2 regions of the Actinoallomurus sp. NPDC050550 genome follow, and region 2 is predicted to be linked to the other one. Evidence: riboswitches for the same ligand, from Rfam matches in the RefSeq annotation. Region 2 holds a riboswitch; the other holds the start of a gene.
What was found. Region 2 has a riboswitch for cyclic di-AMP ahead of AB0I04_RS17150 (NlpC/P60 family protein). Riboswitches for the same ligand answer to the same signal wherever they lie in the genome.

Region 1: linked by a shared signal. The riboswitch ahead of AB0I04_RS30400 (NlpC/P60 family protein) and the one ahead of AB0I04_RS17150 (NlpC/P60 family protein) in region 2 are both predicted to bind cyclic di-AMP.

Annotation. Positions count from the first base shown of each region.
Region 1 is NZ_JBFAJC010000025.1:60,784-69,542, forward strand. It holds gene AB0I04_RS30380 (dihydrodipicolinate synthase family protein) at 1-36, shown strand, start outside; gene AB0I04_RS30385 (sugar phosphate isomerase/epimerase family protein) at 102-911, shown strand; gene AB0I04_RS30390 (PQQ-dependent sugar dehydrogenase) at 1,076-3,148, shown strand; gene AB0I04_RS30395 (hypothetical protein) at 3,272-4,306, shown strand; gene AB0I04_RS30400 (NlpC/P60 family protein) at 4,373-5,398, opposite strand; cyclic di-AMP (ydaO/yuaA leader) riboswitch at 5,407-5,544, opposite strand; gene AB0I04_RS30405 (AbrB family transcriptional regulator) at 5,702-6,883, opposite strand; gene AB0I04_RS30410 (permease) at 7,117-8,301, opposite strand; gene AB0I04_RS30415 (alpha/beta fold hydrolase) at 8,447-8,759, opposite strand, start outside.
Region 2 is NZ_JBFAJC010000010.1:237,072-245,830, reverse strand. It holds gene AB0I04_RS17160 (putative quinol monooxygenase) at 1-80, shown strand, start outside; gene AB0I04_RS17155 (hypothetical protein) at 212-739, shown strand; gene AB0I04_RS17150 (NlpC/P60 family protein) at 906-1,868, opposite strand; cyclic di-AMP (ydaO/yuaA leader) riboswitch at 1,931-2,069, opposite strand; gene AB0I04_RS17145 (SgcJ/EcaC family oxidoreductase) at 2,399-2,812, shown strand; gene AB0I04_RS17140 (YchJ family metal-binding protein) at 2,893-3,231, opposite strand; gene cpt (chloramphenicol phosphotransferase CPT) at 3,425-3,970, shown strand; gene AB0I04_RS17130 (YafY family protein) at 3,951-4,973, opposite strand; gene AB0I04_RS17125 (alpha/beta hydrolase) at 5,037-5,771, shown strand; gene AB0I04_RS17120 (hypothetical protein) at 5,926-6,135, shown strand; gene AB0I04_RS17115 (dihydrofolate reductase family protein) at 6,180-6,863, shown strand; gene AB0I04_RS17110 (dCMP deaminase) at 6,864-7,364, shown strand; gene AB0I04_RS17105 (YiaA/YiaB family inner membrane protein) at 7,419-7,706, shown strand; gene AB0I04_RS17100 (alpha/beta hydrolase) at 7,718-8,551, opposite strand; gene AB0I04_RS17095 (GNAT family N-acetyltransferase) at 8,716-8,759, opposite strand, start outside.

The DNA of each region.
Region 1 (8,759 bases), on a different contig from region 2:
CGCGCATGGCTCACCGTCCAGGGGGTGCCGTCATGAGCGAGCGGAGCGAGCGAATCGAAAAGCACAGCGTGCCTGGCCACTCCTCCGACGAAGGAGGTCGTATGAGCCTCGACCGCTTCAGTCTCAACCAGTGGACGACGCGGTACTGGCCACTTCCGGACCTCGTCGCGGGTTGCGTCGCCGCCGGGGTCACCGGCGTCGGGCTCTGGCGCGAACCGGCCGCCGAGTACGGCCTGGCCCGTACGGCCAGGTTGGTCCGCGACGCCGGGCTGACCGTCACGTCGCTGTGCCGTGGCGGGTTCTTCCAGCTCCCGGACGCGATCGCCGACAACCGGCAGGCCATTGAGGAGGCCGCCGAGCTGGGCGCGCCCTCTCTCGCGCTGGTGAGCGGCGGGCTGCCCGAGGGCTCCCGGGACCTCGACGGCGCGCGGGCGCGGGTGGCCGAGGCGCTCGCCGAGCTCGCCCCGTACGCCGGGCGGTACGGCGTGCGGCTGGCGCTCGAGCCGCTGCATCCCATGTACTGCTCCGACCGGTGCGTGGTGTCGACCCTCGACCAGGCCCTCGACCTCGCCGCGTCGCATCCCGCCGACCAGGTCGGCGTCATGGTCGACACCTATCACCTGTGGTGGGACCCGGGCGCGTACGCCGCCATCGCGCGGGCCGGGGCGGAGGACCGGATCGCGCTGTTCCAGGTCGCCGACTGGGTCACCCCGCTGCCCGAGGGCGTCCTGACCGGGCGCGGCATGCTCGGGGACGGCTGCGTCGAACTGCGCCGGTTCCGTATGGCCGTGGACGAGGCCGGCTACACGGGGCCGATCGAAGTGGAGATCTTCAACGAGGGGCTGTGGGCGATGCCCGGAACCGACGCCCTGTCCCTCTGCCTCGACCGCTTCGCCGAGCACGTCACCTGACATTCTTCGACCTCGCGCGTCACCGCATCCTCCGTCCGAACCGCCCCAGACCCCCCGGAGGAAACATCGGATCTCTGACCCTTGACGCTCGATCCAACCTCATCTACGTTCGGGAAAGCGCTTCCAGAAAGCGCTTTCAGTCCCACGACCCCATGGGTGGCAGGATGACGAAGCTCAGATGGTGCCTTCTGACCGTCGTCGCTGTTCTCGCGGCCCTCATCATGCCGCAGACAGCAGCGCAAGCCGATGATCTACAACCCGTCAAAGACCCGATCCCCGAACGCCCGATAACCTCCGACCTGGGCCTGGTCCTCCAGGAGTACGCCCAGTTCCCGAAGTCCGACCCGGTCCCCGCGCCCGTCGACCCCCGCCTGATGCGCACGAACCGGATCAACTACATCGGTGAGGTTCCGGACGGCTCCGGCCGCATGTACGTGCCGGACCTCAACGGCAACATGTACATCGTCCGGAACGGCCAGCCGCACGTCTACCTCGACGTCAAGGCGGCCTTCCAACCGTACTTCTTCTCCGGGCGCGGCCTGGGCCAGGGCTTCGGCATCGTCGCCTTCGACCCTGATTTCAAGAAGAACGGCAAGTTCTACACCGTCCACAGCGAGCTGGCCTCCAGCACGACGAAGGTGCCGGACCTGACGCCGCAGCCGAACACCATCTACCACGGTGTCATCGACGAGTGGACGGCCGACGACCCGTCGGCGGACACCTTCCACGGCACTCACCGGGAGGTCCTCCGGCTCGGCTTCGCCGGACAGATCCACGGCATCCAGGAGATCGGGTTCAACCCGAACGCCCGGCCGGGGTCGAAGGACTACGGCAAGCTGTACGTCGCCGCCGGTGACGGCGGGCAGGGCCAGGCCGCGGGCAACAACGACCCGCAGAACCTCGGGGTTCCGCAGGGCAAGCTCCTGCGCATCGACCCGCACGGCAACAACAGCGCCAACGGCAAGTACGGCATCCCGGCCGACAACCCGTTCGTCGGCAAGCCCGGCGACCTCGGCGAGATCTACGCCTACGGCTTCCGCGACCCGCACCGCTTCGGCTGGGACACCGGCGGCAGCCACCAGCTGTTCCTCGGCCACATCGGTGAGCACACCATCGAGGGCGTCTGGGACATCCGGGCCGGCGACAACGCCGGCTGGCCGAACCGCGAGGGCCCGTTCAGCTTCGTGAAGAACGACCGCTGCGACCTGTACACGCTGCCCGCGGACGACGCGAAGTACGGCTACGACTACCCGGTGGCCGCCTACGACCACGACCCGCCGGCCGGCTGGAACTGCTCCAGCGACATCGGCAAGGCGATCTCCGGCGGCTACGTCTACCGCGGCCACAAGCTGCCCGAGCTGTACGGCAAGTACATCTTCGGCGACCTGGTCGACGGCAGCGTCTACTACACCGAGCAGAGCCAGATGCGCCGCGGCGGGCCGCGGGCACCGATCCACCAGCTGCAGACGTTCGACACGAACGGCAACCGGCTGACGATGCAGCAGTTCGCCGGCGACAAGCGGGTCGACCTCCGCTTCGGCCGCGACAGCCACGGCGAGCTCTACATGCTTTCCAAGGCGAACGGCAAGATCTGGAAGGTCGTCGGCACGCGTCACTTCGCCTCGGGTCCGGTCGGCCACACCCACGTGGGCGGCACGGCGGGCGCCAAGAACTGGGCGCCGGTCACCCCGTCGAAGTGGAAGTTCGAGGGCAACCAGGTGATCCTGGCCGAGGCCGGCGTGCAGCGGCCCGGCCCGCGCCGCCCGTTCGAGTACGCGGTCCTCACCAAGGGCCCGAAGTTCGGCACGGAGCGGATCGACGCGGACGTGCGGATCGACACCCCGACGGACATCAGCAACCGCGATGTGATCATCGTGTTCGGCTACCAATCGGACACGCAGTTCTACTACGCGCATCTGTCGCAGAGCAACGACATCTACCCGCACAACGGGATCTTCGTTGTGAACAACGCCGACCGGCTGCGGATCGAGGACCAGTGGGATCCGCTGCGGTCGCGCGGCGCCGATCCGTCGATCACCGACATGAACTGGCACCACGTGACGATCATCCGGCACGTGGACACCGGTGAGATCGCGGTGTACCTCGATCACTCGAAGAACCCGCGGATGACGGCGGTCGACAAGACCTTCGCGTCCGGTCGGGTCGGGTTCGGGTCGTTCGACAACATCGGCCGGGTCCGCAACTTCCAGGTCACCGGCACTGCGGTAGGCGACTGATCCCGGGCTCGGGCCGCCGTCCGTCCGGTCCGGCGGCGGACGCGGCCCGGGCCCCACTGCCTCCCGGCGGTCACCGCCTCAGAGCGGTGGCCGCCGGGACTCCATACGCACGTGGAGGGAACGATGACAGATCTCAGCGAGGCGGCGGTCGCCCGCCGCCGGCGGCCCGTACGATCCCGGCGCCTCGGCGCGGCCCTCGTGGCCGCCGTACTGTGCGCGCCGCTCACCGCGGCCGCGAGCGCGGCCCAGGCGGACGCCGGCACGACGTCGGCCCTGGCCCGGGGCCACCACGGAGACGGGAAGGTGCTGCCGAGCCTGCGCCCGAACCTGGTCGCCTACTACGACTTCGAGCACCCCGTACGGGGCAACCCCGCGCAGGAGCGCGACCAGGGGTCGTCCGGTACGACCATCAACCTGATCAACGGTGGCGGCGCCATGCGGGTCCGGGACAGCGCCTACCCCGGCGCCGGGCACGCGCTCCAGACCCAGCAGATCAACCCCACGACGTTCGGCAATGACGACTGGAAGGGCGGGATCTACTCCACGACCGGAGTGCCGACCCTCCACGCGTTCAACCACACCACGGCGATCTCGATCATGGGCTGGTTCAAGACGACCGGTCCGAACCCGAGCCCCAACACCAACACCCCGGACCCGTCGGACTACTTCGGCGCCGTCGCGCTGACGGGTGTGCTCAGCGGAGACTCGCAGGGCCACAACGTACGAGGTCTGCTCGAGATCATCGACGTGTCGGGGACCAAGCGCCTGGTCGCCCTCGGCCGTCGCGTCGACGGCAGCAGCTCTCAGACGTTCGCCGCGAACGAGGACTGGCACAGCATCCTGCCGATCGGCAAGTGGGTCTTCCTCGCCGCGTCGTTCGACTACGACCACGGCACCATGAAGCTGTACAAGAACGGCAAGCCGATCGACGGCTTCTACGTGCTGTCGGGCGACCCCTGGGGGGTCGGAACACCCGGCACGCACTACACCTCCGCGACCGACCCGCGCGGCATAAAGATCGGCGGGGGCTACCCGCAGAACACGCAGGAGGACAACCCCTGCAACTGCCGGTTCGACAGCCTGATGTACCTCAATCGGGTCGTCACCGACAAGGAGGTCTGGCAGCAGTACAGCCGGGCCGTCTCAGGCCGGCACTGACCACCATCCCCCGCCAGAACCGCGCGGTGAGCCTTCCCCCGAGGGCTCACCGCGCGGTTTGCGTCGTCAGGGACGGCCGAAGCCGACGAGATGACCCTGCCAGTAGCCGGCGACCGAGCTGATCATCACGTTCTCGCCCGTGCGGGGAGCGTGGATGAAGCGGCCGCTGTCGACCATCATCCCGACGTGCCCCAGCCCGTCGAGGAAGATGAGGTCGCCGGGCTGCACGTCGCTCTGCGCGACGTGGTGGACCGCGTTGTACTGGTCGGGGACGACCCGGGGGATGCTGACCCCGGCCGCCCGCCAGGACATCATCGTGAGACCGGAGCAGTCGTACCCCTCCGGGCCGGTGCCACCGGAGATGTAGGGCTTGCCGAGCTGCGCGTAGGCGTAGTTCAGGGCCGCGCGTGCCGAGCCGGACGCCGGACCGGTGTACGAACCGCCGATCTTGCCCTTCGGAGCGGTAGTGGCCTGGCCGAGCTTCTTCAGGAGGGCCTTCTGCTTGGCGATGGCCTGGTTGACCGCGGTCTTCTGCGCCTTGAGCTTCGCGACCTTCTGCTGGACCTCCTGGGTCGTGCCCTGCGCCTCGGCCTGGTCACGGCGGAGCCGCTGGGTCGACGCGAGGAACGCGGTGAGCTCCTGACCACGGCTGCTGGCCAGGTGCGTGAAGGTCGACATCTGGTCGAGCGCCGCGTCCGGGTTCTTGGAGGCCAGGACGGCGGTGGCCGGGTCGGACGTGCCGGTCTTGTACTGGTCGGCGGCGAGCTGCACGACCCGCCCGTGCAGTTGGTTGTACCGGACCTGCTCGGCCGCTGTCTCGGCGTTGACCGACTTGAGCCGCTTCTTGGCGGCGTCGAGCTCGGTCTGCGCCTTGTTGCACTGGTCAACGATCTTGTCGACCTTCGCGTTGAGCTTGTCCAGCTCCTTCTGCGCGGAGGCCGCCGACGGCTTGGCGGGCGCGGCGTGCGCGGTGCCGACCGTCGTCAGTGAGACCGCCACCGTGAGCGACACGGCCGCGCAGGCGCGGAGCGATCGCCGCATCCGCGAGCGCTCGGTGGCGCGCGCGTTCGTCAGGGGGTGGGAAGGCGCCACAGAAGTCCTACTCCTCTCCTTGCCGCCTTCCGGGTCAGCGATCGAGGCTCGGGCCGGAGCCACCCTGCCGGAACCTCATCGGTTCTGGACGCGCCTCGACGACTGTGGATTCCCGGGTTCCCAAGGGGATTCGGCGGACGGCTGTGCTTCCTGTGAAGCCGGGGGCAGCCGGGCTTTCCGTAGTTTAGAGGTGATCAGGCGCCTTTTGCCAATCAATGTTTCGTTAACCTTTTGCGACGTTGACGTTCATTGACCGGCCGCTACGGACAATGTGCCGCCCGTATGCCGGGTGAATAGGGAACGTCAACGGACGTTCGAGGGCGTCTCGTCCGGCGGAGCGCATCGCCGGCTCCGGGTGAACGACAGGCGGACCAGCACGGGCGCCAGCGTGACGACGGCGAAGAGCCGCATGCTCTGCACGCTCGATACCAGTCCGACGTCGGCGTTGGTCGCGACCGAGGTGGCGAGGACCGCGTTGATCCCGCCGGGCGTTGTCGCGAGGTAGGCGTCGGCGTACGACAGGTTCGTCAGGCGGGCCAGCAGCCACGCGAGTACGGCCGAGACGAGGCTGATGACGACCGTTCCGCCCACCATCCAGGGGAGGAGCCGGCGCGCGTGCCGGAGGGAGTCCCGGCGGAACCGCAGCCCGATCTCCAGACCGATGCAGGTGAACACGAGCGTCTGCAGCAGCCCGGCCGGCCGGAATCCATGGACCGCTCCGGAGAAGGTCGCCACGACGGTCACCAACATCGGACCGAGCACCATCGGCGCCGGCAGCCGCAGGCGCCGCCCCACCTGGACGCCCAGGACCGCCACGGCGCACAGCACCAGGAGCCCGGCCGGCTGATGGGCCCCGGCCACCAAATGCAGCATCTGCGGGCTGACCGGCGAGTGCGGCTCGGCCGACCCGGCGCCCCCGTGCAGCAGGGGCCCGGACAGGGGGACGACCACCGGGGCGGTCACCGCGATCATGGCGACCCGGGAGTACTGGGCGATCGCGACGAGCCGGGTGTCGGCCCCGAGCTCGTCCGCGGCGGCCAGCATGGCCGCCGCGCCGCCCGGCACCGTGGCCAGCGTCGCCGTCGGCCGGTCGAGCAGACCGGTCCGCTCGATCCGCCGGGCGATCCCCACGCTGAGCAGGACCGTCACGACGGTCACGACGGTGAGCGGGAGCATCGCCGGCGCGGCCGCCCGCAGCGCCGCCGGCTGGATGTAGCCGCCCATCAACACTCCGGCCATGGCCTGGGATATGCGGTACGCCGGGCGCGGGAAGGTGGCGGTGACCAGCCCGGACAGCGCGAGGACCATGCCCACGAGCAGCCCGGCGAGCATGTACGGCCCCGGCACCCCCGCCGCGTGCGCTCCCGCGCCGGCCAGGAAGGCGGTGACGACGACGGCGCACCAGCTCCAGGCCGACAGCGGGCGTCTCACCCGGGCGTTCGGCGAGCCGGCCGTTCCGGACGGCCGGGCCCGTACCTTCCCCATAGACACCACATGGTCACTGTGTCCGTCGACGCGGCCGGTGATGGTTATGGCGGCGAACGCAATGGCCAATGAAGATGTCGCTCTAGGCCAAGGCCAGCCCGCTTACACCGTGTTCCGTCTCAAAACCGTGCGGCGTTACGACGCTTATTCGACGGTAAATGTCCCTATCTCGGTTGTCGCGAGGTTCGGGCCTCTTGGTGTGTTGCGTCCCGACGCGGGAAGGTGAGGCGCGCTCACTGGTGACGGTCATGGGCCGCATGGCCCTGGTCGTGGCCGGCGTGCTCGGTGTCGGGGGAGCCGCCCATCATCTTCAGCATCGGGATGCCGCCGGTCCGGACGAAGCGGGTCAGCAGGACGGCGGTGAGGACGAGGAAGGCGATGTTGAGCCAGGTCGTGTAGTTCCAGGACACGCCCGCCTCCATCACGACCGCATGGCGCTTGCCGGGAATGAGGCCGGTCACGCCGAAGATCAGCTCGACGAGAAAGCCGGCGATCACCATGGCCGCGTAGAAGGTGCCGGTGATGAACAGGGCCATCCGGGTGCCGTAGTACTTCCGGTAGATCACGATGATCGGCAGGATGATCAGGTCGGCGAAGATGAACGCGACGACACCGCCGAAGCTGATGCCGCCGTTCCACAGCACCGCGGCCAGCGGGACGTTGCCGATCGAGCACACGAAGCTGATCACCGCGACGAGCGGTCCGACCAGTGGTCCCCAGATCTTCGCGGCGAGCGGGTGGTCGACGAGGAAGAAGTGCTGCCAGAACGAGTCGGGCACCCACGCCGCGATCGCCCCCGCGATCAGCAGCCCGATGACGAGGTCGCGCAGGATCGCCGCCCACTCCATGACGAACACGTGCGCCACCGACGTGAAACCCTCGCCGGACAGGAGCCGCTGCCAGAACGAGCCCTGCCGCTGGACGGACATGTCCATCGCCGCGTGGCCCTCCATCGAGCCGGCGACGCCGCGTTCGGCCTGCTCACGGGCTGCGCGCAGCAGCCGTTCGCGCAGGAACAGCCGGAACAGCACCGCCAGGACCACGATCATGATCGGTCCGCCGATGAACTCGGCGGCGGTGAACCGCCAGCCCATGAGCAACGCCAGGATGATGCCGAGCTCGATCACGAGGTTGGTCGAGGCGATCTCGAACGTCATCGCCGCGACGAAGCTCGCGCCCTTGCGGAACAGCGAGCGTGCCAGCGCGACCGCCGCGTACGAGCACGACGACGACGCGACGCCCAGACCGGTGGAGATCGCGAGCGTACGAGGCCGCCCGTCGCCGAGCAGCCGCACGACCGTCGACCGCCGCACCACCGCCTGGACGATCGCCGACAGCAGGAATCCCAGAATCAACGCCCAGAGGATCTCCCAGGTCATCGACCCGGCGATCGCCAACGCGTGACCGATCGCTCCCATGCTCGCCCTCTCTCCGTCCGAGGTCACGACTCTCCAGACCCTATACCCGTGGGGGGTTTATCTCCATATAGGGCGCGGCACTGACCGTGATTTCGGACGTACCACGCCTCCGGCCGGATATGCGCGTGGCCTGCCGGGCAGCGGGTCAGCGGTACGGGCTCGACAACAGGAGGGACGCCACGCGTTCCGGGTCGTCGGGCATGGGAACGTGGCCGCAGCCGGGCAGGATGACGTGCCAGGCCGCGGGGAGGATCTCCCGCGCGCGGAGCGCCTGCCGCGGCGGCAGCAACCGGTCGTCGCGGCCCCAGCCGATCGTGACGGGCACGCGCGGCCGCGGATCGGGGGCGAACCGGTAGTGGCGCGTGTAGGGCAGCGTGGCGGGAAGGGCGGCCGACGCCGCGAACGCCTCGGCGGCGGCGCGGGCGTCGGCCGGGGACAGCCGGGCCGGGTGACCGTAG
Region 2 (8,759 bases):
TGCCCCAACTGCTGGAACTGATGGACGGCAGCATCGAGGACGGGATCCGCTTCCTGCAGCCGTTCCGCCCGGCACGATAGGCCGACCCGGAGCACGGCGAGCCTGATCGGGGCTAGGCGGCCGTCCGCCGGAGTTGCGCGACAAAGCGCCGGACCATACGGGGACTGCGCAGCAAGTAGACCTCGGCGTGCGGAGCGGCAGCGGTGATCGCTTGCATCACGGTCGGGAGACCGTCGCGCTGTTCGCATTGGGACTGGCCCAAGGCAGGTCAGGGGAAGCGGTGCGGCAGTCCGTCACGGAGAGCCTCAAGGCCGTGGTCGGCATCCTGCTGATCATCGGCGGGGGCGGCGCCTTCAACCAAGTTCTGGAGGACACGGGCATCAGCCACGCCATCGCCTCGGCCGCCGGCGGAGCGCACATCAGCGTCGTGCTGCTGGGGTGGCTGCTCGCACTGCTGCTCTCCGCCTCCACCGGATCGGCGACGGTAGGGATCGTCTCCTCGACCGGCATCGTCGCGCCACTGGTGACCGCGTCCGACAGTTGGCACACCTCGCTGGTCGTCATCGCCATCGGCGCGGGCTCGATCGGCCTCAACTACGTCAACCACGAGGGATTCTGGCTGGTCAAGGAGTCCTTCGGGATGGACATGGGCAAGGCCACGAAAATCCACACCACCACCCAGACGCTGGTCAGCATCCTGGGCCTGGGGATGGCCCTCCTGCTCTCCGCATTCCTCTAGCGACCGCGTGCCGATCCCAATGCGCACGAAATGTACGCGGACGGTTGTGCGGCAGCAGGGCGGCGACGAGGTTGTCGCAGCCGGTCGGGGAAGGCGTCGATCCGGTCCAGGATGTACGACGCTTTCCCCGCGGTCCAGCGATCACGCTGGGCGACGGGCCCTTTGATTACGGGCGGCCGGCGCCGACGTAGTTCGCGGTCCAGTAGCTGTTGGACATGCTGGCGTACTGTACGACGGTGCCCGTGTGCGGGGCATGAATGAATCTGCCGCCACCGACGTAAATGCCTTCGTGGCCAAGGCCGTCGAAGAAGACCAGGTCACCGGGCTGCAGATCGGACTTGGCGACGTGGCGGATGGCGCTGTATTGGTCGGGGACGACGCGGGGAAGGCTGACGCCGGCCGCGCGCCAGGCCATCATCGTCAGCCCGGAGCAGTCATAGCCCGACGGGCCCGTACCGCCGAAGACATAGGGTTTACCCAGCTGAGCCATGGCATAATTCACCGCCGTGCCGGCCGAGCCGGATGCGGAGCTGGAGGGGCTGCTACCGCTGCTCTTACTACTGCTGTTGCCGCTTGAGCTGTTGGTGCTTGAGCTGGAGCTGGTGGACTTGGCGACCAGTGCTTTCTGCTTGGCGATCGCTTTTTCGGCGGCGGCTTTCTGCTTCTTAAGCGTAGACGTGGTCGTGGTGACCGTCTGCAGCGCTGCCTTGGCTTCTTCCTGATCACGCTGGAGGCGCTGGGTCGATGCCAGCAATGCGGTCATCTCTTGGCTTCGGCTGTTGGAAAGTTCGGTGAAGGCCGACATATTTTGCAGGCTCGCTTCGGGGTCCCTGGAAGCGATGACGGCGGTATTGCTAAGACTGCCGTTCTTGTAGGCGGCGACGACCATCTGCGCCACCCGGACGCGCAGGTTCTGATAGTTGGGCTTTTCGGTGGCGATCTGATTGTTGATCACTGAAAGCCGCTTCTTCGCCGCATCCAGCTGTGTCTTGGCCTTGTCGTACTGATTGGCGATCTTGTCTACCTGGCTGTTTAGCTTGTCCAGCTTATTCTTTGCTGCGGTCGGTGACGGCTTGGTAGCCGCGTACGCGCTGCTTGCGGGAAGAAGAAGGGCGGCGCTCGCCGTCAAGGCCGTAATGCCCCTCAGCCAGCCAGAACTTGTGAGCCGAGAATATGAAAATGTCACGTACGAACTCCTCTCCTCACGCCTACCGGGTTAGCTGTCGGGTTCGGGCGGGAGATGCCCTACCGAGCGCTGGGCGCTGCGGATTCACCCCAGTTACCTGGGTCCCCGGTTCCCCGCACTGCAGGGATTCGGCTGACGGTCGTGCTCTTGTGTGAAGCATGGGACAGTCGAGTCCTACGGAGCGTAGGGCATCAATGTGGATAAAACCACCGAAACGTGATTTATGGTACGCAGTGTGCGCCGTCCGTTACTGAGTGCACGTCATGGCGCCGTGTCGGTGCGCATGTCCCTACAGCGGGTGATTACCTTCTGAGCGAGTTGCTGCTGCGACTGGGCTTCCCCGTCTCTCAACCCTTTGAGAATGGCGAAGTGGCGAGGATGCAGGCCCGTCGGCGACAGCGCGGATTCAAGCGTCTCGATCGCCCCGGCGTGTCACCCCCGACTGCCCGGACAGGGCCCTGATCGAAGCGGAGATGATCACGGAGACGACCGGCAGCGACACCGTTGAGGAATTCTTGGAGCGCATCCGGCAGGCATGGGACGCCGGTGACGCCGATGCCTACGCTCGGCAGTTCGCCGAAGACGCCTCGTACGTGATCTTCCTCGGCGACGCCATGTTCGGCAGGGCCGCCGTCGGCCAGACCCACCACGAGGTGTTCACGAAGTGGCGGAAGGGCACGCGGATGATCGTCAGACCCATCGACGTGCGCACTGTGGACACCGACACCGCCGTGGTGACCACGGTCGGCGGCATCGGCAAAGGCAACAAGATCGACTACGACAAGTTCCAGACGTACACCCTGCGTCGCCGCGACGGGCGATGGGAGTGCGTCGCGTTCCAGAACACCGAGATGAGCCGTCGCGCCAAGCGCACCTACAGCGCCTGACGACCACACACTCGCGGGTCGGCCGCCTGCACGATGCGAGGCCGGGAACGAAGGCCGCCCCGTACTCCGGCACGGACGTCCTATCGTCCGCGGGCGGGCGCGGTCCGTGGCAGGGAGGGGAGAGGGCCGAGGTACGACCAGGCGCCGTCCTCGAGGACGAAGCGGCTGTGTTCTTCCATCAGCCCGGGGCGGTTCCGCTGGACGTAGTGGGCGCGGAAGAGGACGGTTCCCTCGGCGTCGAGGTAGCTTCCGCCGGCGGTTCGGAGGACTTCGAGGCGTTGCCAGCGCAGGGACTCGTCGAAGTCGATGTGCGGTGGCCGCGTCGACGGATGCCACGTACGCAGGAGGTAGCCCTCGTCATCCACGCAGAAGGCGCTGAACCGCGAGCGCATGAGCCGCTCCGCTGTCGGGGCCTTCATGTCTCCGCGGTGAAAACGTCCACAACAGTCGTCGTACGGTGCGGGCAGCCCGCAGAAGCATCGTGCACCCGGATCGGACTGGCTCATGTTCTCATTGTGTCGCCGCGAGACCATCGCTGCGGCCGCTCGCCTGTCGTAGCGGTTGGGCGGCCCTGCCGAAACAGGTCGCAGGCAGTGCCTCTACTGTGGCGCGGTGACGACTCAGGTGATCGTGCTGAACGGTGGATCCAGCTCGGGCAAGTCCGGGATCGCCAGGTGCCTGCAGGCGGTACTGCCGGATCCGTGGCTCGCCGTCAGCGTCGACACGCTGGTCGAGGCGATGCCCGCGTCCATGCGGACATCGGAGGCCGGGATCGAGTTCGCCGCGGATGGCGGAGTGAGCGTCGGGCGGGAGTTCCGGGAGCTGGAAGCAGCGTGGATGGAGGGGATCGCCGCGATGGCCCGCGCCGGTGCCCGGGTCATCGTCGATGACGTCTTCCTCGGTGGCGCGGAGTCCCAGCAGCGGTGGCAGAAGGCCCTCGACGGACTGGACGTGCTGTGGGTCGGCGTCAGGTGCGAGAGCGCGGTCGCCGCGGGCCGCGAGATCGCCCGCGGGGATCGGGCCCAGGGAATGGCCGCGTCGCAGGCGGAGGCGGCCCACCGGGGCGTGCTCTATGACCTGGAGGTGGACACCACCCGTACCGAGTCCCTGGAGTGTGCGCGGACCATCGCCGCTCAGCTCAGCTCGAGTCGCCCGTGACCGCGTCGGCGCAGGTCGCGAGTCGGCGGGCCAGGGCGTGGACGTGGTCGCGCAGGGCGTCCGGAGACTCGATCACGAACGGGCGGTCCAGCCAGGCGAGTACGGCGGCGACCCAGTCCAGCCGCTCGGCCCGCAGCCGGACCCGTACCCAATCCTCGGAAGGTCCCGGCGGGTCATGAGCGGGATCCCGCGCCGGGTCGGCCGGGAGCTCCTGCACGGTGGCGATACCGACCGGGATCCGGGATCGGACCTGCTCGGCCGTGCCCTGGACCCGTAGCGACACCTCGTGCAGGTAGGGCACGTCGGCGAGCCCGGACAGCACCCGGGCGGTCGGGTCGAACCCCTCCGGCACCTCGAACGACCCCGGCAGCACCGTCGCGGTCTCGATCCGGTCCAACCGGAACGTACGCACCTCGCCGCGGTCCGAGTCGGCGCCGGTCACGTACCAGCGTCCGGAGTGGAGGACGATCCCGTACGGATGGACGGTGCGCTCGCTGCGGCGCCCGTTCCAGGCCTGATAGCCGAGGGCGACCGGCCGGCGGTGCCGCGCGGCCTCCGCGAGCATCAGCAGCACGCCCGTCTCCGGGGTGGCCACGCGCCGGGCCGGAGCGGTGAACTCGGTGGCGGCCAGCAGCGCCTCCAGCCGGCGGCCGAGCGCCTCGGGCAGCACCCGGCGTACCTTGGCGGCGGCGCTCTCCATCGCCGCGACGGACGTGGTCACCAGCCCGGCGCGCCGGCCCACGACCAGGCCGAGCAGTACGGCCAGCGCCTCCTCGTCGGTGAGCATCAGCGGAGGCATCCGGTACCCGGGGGCGAGCCGGTAACCGCCGTACCGGCCGCGTACCGATCGGACCGGGACCTCCAGGTCGATGAGGTGGTCGACGTAGCGCCGGACGGTGCGCTCGTCCACGCCGAGCCGGTCGGCCAGGTCGGCGACGGTACGGGTGCCGCCGGCCTGGAGGATCTCCAGCAGGGCGAGCACTCGGGCGGTCGGTCGGGTCATATCCGAAAGTTTGCCGCAAATACCGGGCGGATCCTGTCCTGTATCCGGCCTAGCGTCGCACTCATGACGACTTACGTACTTCTCCCCGGCTTCTGGCTCGGCGCCTGGGCCTGGCGCCCGGTGACGGCCGAGCTGCGCGGCCGCGGGCACGACGTCCACCCGCTCAGCCTGACCGGGATGGGCGAGCGGGCACACCTGGCCCGGCCCGACACCGACCTGGAGACGCACGTCACCGACGTGCTCAACCTGATCCGTTACGAGGACCTGCACGACGTGGTGCTGGTCGGGCACAGCTACGCCGGTGCGGCGGTGATCCCGAGCGTGGCGGACCGGATGCCGGACCGGATCGCCCGGCTGGTGTTCATCGACAGTGGACCGCTGCCGGATGGGATGTCCCAGGCGGAGTTCACCCCGCCGGAGGACCAGGCCCGCAACGCCGAGCTGGTGCGCACGGTGGGCGACGGCTGGCGGCTACCGCCTCCGCCGTGGCCGCAGCTCGCCGCCGATGCGTTCGAGCTGTCCGACGACACGCTCGAGCGGCTGACGCGGCTGTCGGCGCCGCAGCCGTGGGCCACCGCCACCACGCCGGTCCGGCTGACCGGGGCCTGGGAGAAGCTGCCGCGACTGCACGTGCTGTGCAGCTTCGGGGTGGAGGAGGTCCGGGCGAGGGCTGCGGCCGTTCCCGCCTTCCGGCACATGGCGGGCGAAGACTGGGATCACCGGGAGCTGTTCGGCTGGCATTGGCCGATGTTCGACCGGCCCGGCGAACTGGCGGCGATCCTGCACGAGGCAGGCTGACCGGCCGTCCGTATGGCGCCCCATGGGGACGGCCTGGTCCTGTCTGCGCCCAGGCCCGTCCCCAGGGCCGTACGGCGACGTGGCGTCGTCACCGCGAGCGCTCGCCGAATGAGACCGACGACAGCACCTGGCGCACGGCGCGGCCCTTCGTACCATGGTGTCGTGTTCGCCCTCCTCCGCTCGGTGTGGCAGGAGCCCCGTCCCTCCGACCGCCCTGCGCGCCGTATGGGACGTCGGCGAGGTACGGGCCGGGCACCGGGTGCTCGTCAACGGTGCCGCGGGCGGCGTCGGCACGTACGCCGTCCAGATCGCGGCGGCGCTGGGCGCGGACGTCACTGGCGTGTGCCTCGAGCCGGCCGGATAACCTGGCCGTCGTGTTGCTGATCGGTGGCTGGGATGCGCGTTGAGATGACCACGCGACCGTACGTGCTGCTCAGTGTGGCCGCGTCCATCGACGGATACATCGACGACGCCAGTCCCGACCGCCTGGTGTTGTCGAACGAGGCCGACCTCGACCGCGTCGACCAGGTGCGCGCCGAGTCCGACGCCATCCTGATCGGCGCCACCACCCTGCGGCGGGACAACCCCAAGCTGCTGGTGAACTCCGCCGAGCGGCGCGACGAGCGCGAAGCGCGCGGCCTGCCGCCGTATCCGTTGAAGGTCACCGTCACCCGCAGCGCTCACCTCGACCGGGACCTGAAGTTCTGGCACCACGGCGGCGACAAGCTCATCTACTGCCCGGAATCGGCCGTTCCCGGGCTGCGGGAACGGCTGGGGGACCTGGCCGACGTCGCGGGTCTCGGCGCCGGTCTCGATTTCGAGGCCATGCTCGACGACCTCGGCCGGCGGGGCGTCGAACGGCTCATGGTCGAAGGCGGCGGGACGATTCACACGCAGTTCCTCACCGCCGGCCTGGCCGATGAGATCCACCTCGCCATCGCGCCGTTCTTCCTCGGCGACCCCGCCGCCCCGCGGTTCGTCAATCCAGGGGACTTCCCCAACGGGCCGGGGAACCGGATGAGGCTCGCGGAGGCACGAACGATCGGGGACATAGCATTTCTGCGCTACCTCCCCGAGGAGAAGGTCGAGTAGTTGCCTCGCGTACCACCCAGCCGCTCGGAAGAGTACGGATGGCTGTCCTTCGCCGTCGGCCTGGCCAAGCAGTGCCCACCCAGCGACACCGCGTTCTCGGTCGGATGCGTGATCGTGGACGGGCAGGGAAGCGAGATCTCTCAGGGCTTCTCGAGGGAGCGACCGCACTTCCACGCCGAAGAGTCCGCCCTGAGCAAGGTCGCGCCCGACGATGAGCGCCTGCCCGGTGCCACGCTCTACAGCTCCCTCGAACCCTGCACCCGGCGCAGCTCGAGGCCCCATACGTGCACTGAGCTGATCATCGCCTCCGGGATCAGGCGCGTGGTCATCGCGTGGCGCGAACCACCGGTCTTCGTCGCCGACGCCCACGGGGCCGATGCCCTGCAGGCCGCCGGGATCACGGTCGTGGAGGTGCCCGAGCTGGCCGAGGCGGCTGCGGCGGCGAACGCCCACCTCCTCGACCCGGACGCCAACGCGGGGGCATGGTTCCGAGCGGTGTGAGAGTTGAGTACTACTGCTCATGTGGGCAAGTCCGGATCGGCCGACGATGTGGACATGAGCACATCGGTCAGACCAAATACCACGCCCGCGTTCATGGTTCAGGCGGCCATTTCCTTCGGGGTGTCATCGGCGGCCTGCGCGATCGGCATCGCCTACCTGCCGGTCGGTGGCTGGATCAGGGCGTTCCTCGGGCTCGCGCTGCTGTACGCGGTGACCTCGACGTTCACGCTGGCCAAGTGCGTGCGGGACCGTCAGGAGACGGCCACGATCACCGGGCGCGTGGACCAGGCCCGGTTGGACAAGTTGCTGGCCGAACACGACCCGTTCAACGCCACCCCCTGATCCGTGCGCGATCAGGCGCCGAGGAATCGCTCCACGGCCGCGGCGAACTCCTTCGGCGCGGTGACCCAGGGGAAGTGGGCTCCGGGCACGGAGGCGGCGCGCGCGCCGGGGAAGAGCGCGGCGTACGCGGCGGCATGGTCGGCGGTCGGGGCCAGGTCGTCCTCTCCGGCGATGACCAGGACGGGCGCCGGCAGTGCCTTGACGGCCGCACGGGTGGCGTCCGGGTCGAGCGTGCCCTTGCCGTAGAACCCCTCTGCGGCCGCCCGTACGGGCGGGAATGACCGGTCGTGCGCCTCGGCGGCGTCGTTCCAGGGGCTGTAGAGGAAGGGGCGGGTGGCCCGGCGGGTCTCGTCCCGCTCGTCGCCGGCCTCCCAGGCGTCGAGTGCCGCGCGGGCGGTCGCGTACCACGGCTCCGCGGACCGGCGCTCGATCGCGGCGAACCACTCCTCGTCGGTCGGGTCGAGGCCGACGGCGCGCGGGCTCGGTGTCACGAGGACGAGCCGGCGGATCCGGTGCGGGTGGCGTGCCGCGTAGAGGACGGTCAGGTCGGCGCCTGCGGAATGGCCGAGCAGGTCCATCGTCTCCAGCCCGAGGTGCTCCCGGAGCGCCTCCACGTCGGCGACGAGCCTGTCGACCCCGTACGTGCCCGGGTCCTCGGGCGCCGCCGAGCCACCGGTCCCACGGCCGTCCAGGATGATCAACCGCCGGGTGGTCGCGAGGCCGCCGAGATCGCCCAGGTATCCCGACGGCCGGCCAGGGCCTCCCGCGAGGCATACGAGCGGCTCGCCCCGGCCCGCGAGACGGTAGGCCAGGACGGTGCCGTCGTGGGACGAGAAGGTCGGCATGCGCCCAAGATGACCACAGAGGCCGTGCCGACGGCAATTCAGGGTCCGGGACGCGCCGCGCCATCCGGGCCCGCCGTCTCGACGAGGCGCCGGGCCAGATATCAGGGATACCGGCGTTCTGGATCTTCTGGCTTCGCCCGCCGGCACCGGGCGGCCCACGGCGGTCAGGGGAGGCGCTTGACCCAGCGGCTCCATTCCGGCTGGGGGT